Regions from separate parts of the Quatrionicoccus australiensis genome, predicted to be linked through region 2. Evidence: predicted binding sites of a transcription regulator. Region 2 holds the regulator's gene; each other region holds the start of a gene.
What was found. The regulator FNR, encoded in region 2, switches genes on or off when oxygen is low (the NO sensors DNR and NnrR bind a similar motif). The targets are predictions, from matches to a motif close to TTGANCTAGNTCAA.

Region 1: the regulator FNR is predicted to act here: its motif matches at 788-801, upstream of KI612_RS07850 (acetate uptake transporter).
Region 3: the regulator FNR is predicted to act here: its motif matches at 1,082-1,095, upstream of KI612_RS09420 (cytochrome c oxidase subunit 3 family protein).
Region 4: the regulator FNR is predicted to act here: its motif matches at 1,238-1,251, upstream of KI612_RS18890 (cytochrome-c peroxidase).

Annotation. Positions count from the first base shown of each region.
Region 1 is NZ_CP075188.1:1,653,615-1,655,785, reverse strand. Features, by position in the region: gene KI612_RS07855 (O-acetylhomoserine aminocarboxypropyltransferase/cysteine synthase family protein) at 1-637, shown strand, start outside; gene KI612_RS07850 (acetate uptake transporter) at 899-1,555, shown strand; gene KI612_RS07845 (type II and III secretion system protein) at 1,620-2,171, opposite strand, start outside.
Region 2 is NZ_CP075188.1:3,130,382-3,132,552, reverse strand. Features, by position in the region: gene KI612_RS14970 (TonB-dependent receptor) at 1-470, opposite strand, end outside; gene fnr (fumarate/nitrate reduction transcriptional regulator Fnr) at 646-1,386, opposite strand; gene hemN (oxygen-independent coproporphyrinogen III oxidase) at 1,472-2,171, shown strand, end outside.
Region 3 is NZ_CP075188.1:1,967,149-1,969,319, forward strand. Features, by position in the region: gene KI612_RS09415 (methyl-accepting chemotaxis protein) at 1-720, opposite strand, end outside; gene KI612_RS09420 (cytochrome c oxidase subunit 3 family protein) at 1,130-1,729, shown strand; gene KI612_RS09425 (cytochrome C oxidase subunit IV family protein) at 1,726-1,986, shown strand; gene KI612_RS09430 (CbbQ/NirQ/NorQ/GpvN family protein) at 1,986-2,171, shown strand, end outside.
Region 4 is NZ_CP075188.1:3,997,015-3,999,185, reverse strand. Features, by position in the region: gene ccmA (cytochrome c biogenesis heme-transporting ATPase CcmA) at 1-36, opposite strand, end outside; gene KI612_RS18890 (cytochrome-c peroxidase) at 167-1,174, opposite strand; gene KI612_RS18885 (hydrogen peroxide-inducible genes activator) at 1,341-2,171, shown strand, end outside.

The DNA of each region.
Region 1 (2,171 bases), 1.5 Mb from region 2:
GATCGGCGGCATCATCGTCGATAGCGGCAAGTTCCCGTGGGCTGAACACAAGACCAAGTTCAAGCGCCTCAACGAGCCGGACGTCTCCTACCACGGCGTCGTTTACACCGAAGCGCTCGGTGCCGCCGCCTACATCGGCCGCGCCCGCGTCGTGCCCTTGCGCAACATGGGCGCCGCGATCAGCCCGTTCAATGCCTTCCTGATCCTGCTGGGCATCGAAACCCTGGCCCTGCGCATGGACCGCATCTGCGAAAACTCGCTGAAGATCGCCAACTTCCTGAAAAACCACCCGAAGTGCAGCTGGGTCAATTACGCCGGCCTGCCCGACCACAAGGATCACGCCCTGGTCCAGAAGTACATGGGCGGTCGCGCTTCCGGCATCCTCAACTTCGGCGTCAAGGGTGGCCGCGAAGGCGGCGGCAAGTTCCAGGATGCATTGAAGCTGGTCACCCGCCTGGTCAATATCGGCGATTGCAAGACCCTGGCCTGCCACCCGGCTTCGACCACGCACCGCCAGCTGTCGCCGGAAGAACTGGCCAAGGCCGGCGTTTCCGAAGACATGATCCGTCTGTCGGTCGGTATCGAACATGTCGACGACCTGATCGCCGACCTGGATCAGGCATTGAACGCCGCCTGATCGAACCTGAACTTCAGGACAAGCCCGGCCGAGCGCCGGGCTTTTTTTATGCCAAGAGCAAAGCCGAAATTCAACATCGTTAAAGCAATTTATTTAAACAAAACAATAATTTACCAAGACAGTGCACGACCGGAAATAGCACACCAACTCTTGATCTGGATCATAAGGAAGCGCTTATCCGGAACACAGAATAGCCCCCACAAAGACGAACGCTCGTATGCGACGCCGACAAAATCATTAAACCAAGAAGGGGAGAAATCCATGCAGCAACCAATCAGCGAAACCAGGATCGTCATGTCCGACCCGACCGCCCTCGGCGTGTTCGGTCTTTCCATGGTCACCTTCGTCGCCGCTTCGGCCAAGATGGGCTGGACCAGCGGCGTCGCCTATCTGATCCCGTGGGCACTGTTCCTCGGTTCCATCGCCCAGATCTGGGCCTCGGCGGTCGACTTCAAGAAAAACAACTATTTCGGCGCCATCGTGCTCGGCGCCTACGGCCTGTTCTGGATTGCCGTCGCCATGCACTGGGCAATCAGCCTCGGCTGGCTGGGCGCCGTCGGCGACAAGGCCGATCCGAAGCAACTGGCTTTCGCCTGCATCGGCTATTTCATTTTCTCGCTGTTCATCATGGTTGCCGCCTTCGAAGCCAACAAGGTGTTTGCCGCCATCCTGGTGCTGATCAACATCCTGCTGCCGTCGCTGGCGCTGTCCATCCTCGGCATCAATCACGAAGTCTTCGGACCGCTCGCCGCCTGGTCGGAACTGGGCATTTCCCTGCTCGGCTTCTATGCCGCCGGCGCCAACTTCCTGAACAACTTCTTCGGGCGTACCGTGCTCTCGCTCGGCGCACCGTTCGGCTGGATCAAGAAGGGACCGCTCCCCGCCGCCAAGCCGCAAGTCGTCAAGGCAGCCGCCTGAAATACGCCAGGCCGTAAAACGAAGGCCGCCTCGAGGGCGGCCTTTTCGTTGGCGCTTGCCGGTCTTATTCGACTTCCTCGACCATCAGCCAGACCGCGCGGTTGTCGCGCGCCTCGCTGGTCGACAGGCTCATCGCCCCACCCTGGTTGCTGCTGGCCTGACTGCCGCCACCGCCCAATTCGATCCATTCGCCGAGTCGACCGCTGACCGTCGTCGACAGACGCTGCGTATTGATCGCACCGCGCCCGTAGGCATCCGTGCTGTCGGCCTGCTGGCTGATTTCCAGGCTGACGCGCTGGCCGTTCAGACGTGGCACGGCGTAGAAGCCGCGCCCGACATCGCGATAAACCACTGTTTCATTGACCAGCGCCCCGCCCGGCCCGACCATCACCTGCCGCATCGGGATCGGCAGTGAGCGCCCGATCTGGATGAAGGCACGCCCGCCCTCGACGGTTTGCACCATCTGCGCCGCACTCTCGCCGCGCACGCTCTTCGTGTCCCAGACCCGCGCCTCGGCCTGCGAGCGGCGCCCCGTACCCAGCGCCAGTTGCCCACTCGCCTCAACACCACGCGCGCTGTCTTCGCCCTGGCGATTCTGCGAAACACGAATGATCAG
Region 2 (2,171 bases):
TTGACGATGATGCTGCCACCGATGCTGTCGCCACCGACGCTGACCGGGGTGATGCCGGTATATACCTTGATCTGTTCTACATTGCTCGGGTCGATGTAGGAGAGCGGCGAGTTCATGTGATTGGCGCAGGCCGAGATCAGGTCCATGCCGTCCACCTTGATGCGCAGGCGGTCGTCGGCCAGGCCGTGGATGGCGGGCAGGCTGGAAACGCCGCCGGCACTGTTCAGGCTGACGCCGGGGATGTCCTTGAGCAGGGTCGCGGTATCGCTGGTCGCCGGACGCTGGGCGCGAACCTGTTCATTGCTGACCGAGCCGGATTGCGCATCGATGCCGTCAGTGCGGCTGGCGCGTACCAGAACATTGTCCATGACCTGGTCCGGATTGGCGGTATCGGGTGCAGTCTGGCTGAAGGCAGCCGATGAAAAGGCGAGCGCCATGGCGGCGGCTAATGGATGGATGCGCAAGAGCATGGATTTCCCCGGTTATATTTTTAACCGGCGGATTCTCTTAGAGTTGATTGCGCACAGGAATGCGGCATATTGCCGCAGATGACATCGGCAATTTTCTTTTGCGGGGGGAGGCCTGGCGACTGATCAGCAGAGTTTCTGCGGTTTTGCTGCTGCGACGGTGATGCTTGCCGCTGACTCAGCGCTGGTGATTCATCAGGGCCTTGAGGCCATTTACATCAAGTATGCGGATGTGTTTCTGCTGCACGGCGATGTAGCCTTCTTCCTGGAAGCGCGAGAAGGCGCGCGATACGGTTTCCAGCTTGAGGCCGAGATAGCTGCCGATTTCCTCGCGCGTCATGCGCAGGTAGAACTCGGCATGCGAGAAGCCACGGGCCGTGAAACGCTGCGACAGGTTGAGCAGGAAGGCAGCAAGGCGTTCTTCGGCGCGCATCGTGCCGAGCAGCATCATGACGCCGTGGTCGCGCACGATTTCGCGGCTCATCACCTTGTGGAAATGGTGCTGCAGATTGTGGATTTCGCGCGACAGGGTTTCCAGGCGGGAGAAGGGGATCGAGCAGATTTCGCTGTCTTCGAGAGCGATTGCGTTGCAGGTGTGAAATTCGGTGCTGATGCCATCCAGACCAAGCAGTTCGCCGGCCATCTGGAAGCCGGTTACCTGGTCGCGACCATCCTCGAGCAGCACATCGGTCTTGAAAAAGCCGCTGCGGATCGCGTAGATCGAGTCGAAGGCCTCGCCGGCACGATAAAGGTGGTCGCCGCGCTTGATCCGGCGCCGGGTCGAAATGAGATCGTCGAGGCGCTCGAGTTCATCAAGACTGAGCCCGAACGGGAGGCATAGTTCGCGCAAGTTGCAGTTCGAACATGCCGTCTTGATGACGGAGAGGGAAATTTCCTGAATGGCCGTGTTTTGGGGCATTATCAACCTGCGTTCGCTTGATCCAAGTCAACGGAAATTGTGCAGCGCCGCAACATAATCCAATCAAAATTTGCCGGTATGTTTAATGAATTTCGCAACTGAAAACCTCGTCTTCGATCCTCAGATCATTCGCCGCTTCGATGTGAACGGCCCCCGCTATACATCGTACCCGACAGCGGACCGATTCGTTGAGGCTTTCGATTCGGACGCAGCCAAACTGTGGCTGGGCAAACGCAACATCGGCGCAATCAGCCGACCCTTGTCATTATACTTCCACATCCCTTTCTGCAACACCATCTGTTACTACTGCGCCTGCAACAAGATCATCACCAAGGATCATGCGCGTAGCGGCAAGTACCTCAAGTACCTGGCCAAGGAGCTGGACATGCAGGCTGCCTGCCTGGAAGGCCGTGATGGTGAGCACGAGGTCATCCAGCTGCATTGGGGTGGTGGTACGCCGACCTTCCTGTCGCACGACGAGATGCGCCAGTTGATGGGGGAAACGAAGAAGCATTTCAAGCTGCTTGAAGGCGGCGAATATTCGATTGAAGTCGATCCGCGCAAGGTCGATACGGCAACCGTTGCATTGCTTGGCGAACTTGGTTTCAACCGGATGAGTGTCGGTGTCCAGGACTTCGACGAGAAGGTCCAGGTTGCGGTGAATCGCGTCCAGAGCGAAGAAGAAACCTACAACGTGATCCGCGATGCGCGTGCCAACGGTTTCAAGTCGATTTCGATCGACCTGATCTACGGTTTGCCGCACCAGTCGGTGATGGGTTTCAACC
Region 3 (2,171 bases), 1.2 Mb from region 2:
GCGGGCGAGATCGAAGCGCTGTTTCAGGTTGCCGCTGAGCAGCAGGTTTTCCAGATAGTCGTTGGCTTTTTCCAGGTCATTGCGCAGTCTCGGGGCAAAAAAGAGCAGGAAGAACAGGCTCCAGAGCACCCCCAGTCCGGCAAGCACCTGAAGCGCGGAGGCCGGCAGCACGGAGGCGGCGAATACCGCCAGACTCAGCAACAGCGCGAAGATTCCGAACAGCATCGGTTGCAGACCGATCCCGGCAAACAGGGAGAAGGGAGAGGCATGGGCGGGAACGGCCCGGCCATGAAAAATCCGGATCGAGGTGTCGCCCTGTTTCAGGCGTTGGTAGATGGCTTCGGACGCCTTGATTTCTTCCCGACTGGGACAGGTGCGCACCGACTGGTAGCCGACGATCTGGCCGTTCTCGCGGACCGGAGAAGCATTGGCAACGACCCAGTAGAAACCGCCATCCTGGCGCCGGTTCTTGACCACGCCGCGCCACGGCCGCCCCTGCTTGAGGTCCTGCCACATGTCGGCAAAGGCCTGCGGCGGCATGTCGGGATGGCGGACCAGGTTGTGCGACTGGCCGATCATCTCTTCGCGCCGGAAACCGCTGATCCGGGCAAAGGCTTCGTTGGCCTCGACGATGTTTCCCTTGAGGTCGGTTCGCGAGTAGATGAACTGACCTTCCGGAAGATGCGTTTCCGTATTGGTGACAGGCTGGTTGTTACGCATTGCTGTTTTCCCATGTTTTTTGGCAGCTGTTGGCGCTTTTGGCGGGTCAGTGCTCAATAATTTGCCGGCCGATGCTACGCAGGGGCTATGACTTAAGCAATATACGGAAGTCGGTATTGGCAGCTATGCAGTATTGGTTAAGTGCCAGGCGCCGCGCGGGAAAATACACACGGCATGCGGCCCGCTTCTTGATACGCCGGGCGGTGTCTGTTCATACCGACAGTGTTTTGCCTGGCATGCAGGAAACCGGTATTCCTTCCGGGTAAGTCCCCGGGCAGCCTGATCCATTTCCGGAATATCTGCGGGTAATTGCATCTCCGCGCAGCAAACAGTGCGGGTGGTTTGCCGCTGGGGCGATAATTTTATCTAGATCAAGGTAATTGACGCGCCTGACCCGCACCATGCGGACATGTCTTCTGTCAGCCTTGATGTGCCGCCGCCAGTCCGGCGGGTTTTCCTTGATCCGCCGGGCGATCTGGCGATCTGGATTTTCATTCTTGCCGAGTTGCTCGCCTTTGCCGTCCTCTTTGTGCTTTACGGTGTGGCGCGGGCGCGCCATGTCGAGTTGTTCAACGAAATGCAGCTGACGTTGGACCGGAATGCCGGGGCGCTCAACACGATCCTGCTGATTACCGGCAGCTGGTGCGTCGCCCGCGCGGTGGTGGCGATCAAGGGCGATGCCCGTGTCGCCAGCGCGCGCTGGCTGGCGGCCGGGATACTCGCCGGGCTCGGATTTCTCGTCGTCAAATTGTTCGAGTACGACGCCAAGTTCGCGGCCGGCATCAATCTCGATACCAATTTGTTTTACATGTTCTACCTGTCGCTGACGTTCTTTCATTTCATGCACGTCATTCTCGGCCTGCTCATCCTCGTCTTCGTCTGGCACAAGACCAGGCAGGGCGGCTATTCGGCGGCCGACTGCCATGGCATGGAAAGCGGTGCCAGCTACTGGCACATGGTCGACCTCGTCTGGATCGTGCTTTTCCCGCTGGTCTACGTGCTGCGATGAACACAAGTTTGCGCACGGATGCGGTATGGCTGGTGCTTTTACTAGGTACGGCCGTGACTTGGTGGCTGGGCGAAAACGGCCTGGCCGGCACGTCGACCGTACAGGCCATTCTCGCCATCGCCGGTGTCAAGGGCGTATTGGTGATTCGCGAATTCATGGCCCTGCGGGGCGTCAGGCCGGCTTGGCAGGGGACGGTCATTGGCTGGCTTTGCCTCGTCTTGCTGGTCAATATGGCTGCTTACTGGAAGGGAATCTGATGGACATGCGCACGCCAGGAACGGAAGCGCCGTACTACGAAGCCGAGGGCGCCGAGGTGGCGCTGTTCGAACATGCCTGGCGCAACAAGCTGCCGGTGCTGATCAAGGGGCCGACCGGCGTCGGCAAGACGCGCTTCGTCGCCCACATGGCGGCCCGGCTCGGCCTGCCGCTGCATACCGTGGCC
Region 4 (2,171 bases), 870 kb from region 2:
GCCGCGCACGCATTCCAGATTGTCAGCTTCAAGCATCAGGGGAAAAACCGAAATAAATCAGCGGTGAATTATGAGCGCGCAAGTGTACCGGCAGATTGATGGGAATCAAACAAAACGGCCAAGAAAAACGGGGGCCGCAGCCCCCGTCGATTTTCCGGGCTGCCCCTTATTTCTTCTCGAACGGGGTCGGACGCGGCGTGGCATCGGCCGACGGCGGCAGGATAGGCAGCTTGAAGTTCGGCTGGTCGCCGGTCAGCGTCTTCAGGAAGGCGACGACCTTGGCGTTTTCATCGGCCGTGAACTTCTTGCCAAGCTGGATGCGAGCCATGGTGTCGACCGCTTCCGGCAGCGTGTTGGCGGCGCCGTCATGGAAGTACGGATAGGTCATTTCGACGTTGCGCAGGGTCGGCACCTTGAAGTTGAAGCGGTCGGCATCCTTGCCGGTCACTGCCGAGCGGCCTTCGGCCGGGCTCGAGGCCTTGTAGGCTTCGACCAGACCCATTTTCTGGAAGGAGTTGCCACCGACGGCCGGGCCGTTGTGACAGGCGACGCAACCGCTGTCCTTGAACAGCTTGTAGCCTTCAAGTTCATTCTTGCTCAGCGCCTTCTTGTCGCCCTTCAGCCACTTGTCGAAGCGCGAGTTCGGGGTGACCAGGGTTTCCTCGAAGGCAGCGATGGCCTTGGTGACTTCCTCTATGGTCACCTTCTCGGTACCGAAGGCTTTCTTGAATTCCGCGACATAGCCGGGGATCGATTGCAGCACGTTGATCGCCAGGGTGTGCGTAAATGCCATCTCGCCCGGGTTGGCGATCGGACCGCCGGCCTGGGCCTGGAGATCGGCGGCGCGGCCGTCCCAGAACTGGGCGACATTGAGGCTGGAGTTGAGTACGGTCGGTGCGTTGATCGGGCCTTCGTTCCAGTTATGGCCGATCGAGGTCTTGATGTTGTCGGTGCCGCCCATCGACAGGTTGTGGCAGGAGTTGCAGGAAATGAAGCCGGACTTGGACAGGCGCGGGTCGAAGTAGAGCTTCTTGCCGAGTTCGACCAGGGCCGGATTGCTGACCTTGGTTGCGGCGATCGGCTGGATCGGCTCCTGGCTGGCAGCCTGGGCGACATGGCCGATGAGCAGGCCGGAAATGACCGCGAGGGCGGTGGACAGAATGGTGCGTTTCATCGTTATGCTCTCCCTTTGTGAAAAATTGCTGCGGCCATTCTCTCCTGTCTGGATGTGTTAACATTGATCCAAGTCAATGATTTTTATGGGTTTTGTATATAGGCGCTATAGCTTGTGCCTATAACAGCAAGGGGCGGTAGACCCCACCATTTTGCGGAGGATAGTCATGACCTTGACCGAATTGCGTTACATCGTTGCCCTCGCCCAGGAGGGTAATTTCAGTCGTGCTGCCGAACGTTGTTCGGTCAGCCAGCCGACCTTGAGCGTGTCGATCGCCCGTCTCGAAGACGAGTTCGGCGTGCAGTTGTTCGAGCGCGGCAAGGGCTTTGTCAGCCCGAGTGCGGTCGGGCGCCGCGTCGTCGAGCAGGCGCAGCAGGCCATTGCCGAAGCCGACAAGGTGCGGCAGATCGCCATGCGCGGCCGCGACCAGCTGGAAGGGCCGTTGCGTCTCGGCGTCATTCACACCATCGGCCCCTACCTGCTGCCGCAGCTGATCCTGTCGCTGAAGCGGGTGGCACCCGGCATGCCGCTTGCCATCGAGGAAAACATGACGGCGACGCTGGCCGACATGCTGCGCGACAACGACATCGACGTCGTCATCATCGCCCTGCCCTTCGATTTGCCCGGCGTGCTGACCCGGCCGCTCTACGATGAGTCCTTCAAGGTTGTCGTGCCGCGCGGTCATGCCTGGGAAAACATGGCGGAAATCAGTCCCGAGGAAGTGGCTGGCGACGAAGTGCTGCTGCTCAAGGCCGGCAACTGCTTCCGCGACCAGGTACTGGGTGCCTGCCCGCAGGTGAGCAGCCCGGAAACCGATGTCCGGCTCGGTCACTCGATCGGCACCATCCGTTGCATGGTGGCCTCCGGGCTGGGCGTCTCGGTGCTGCCCGAAGGGGCGCTCGGGCATCCCTACAGCAACGAGCTGATCAGCGTCATACCCTTTCGCGCACCGGAGCCATCACGCCGCATCGCCCTTGCCTGGCGCGCCGGTTTCGTC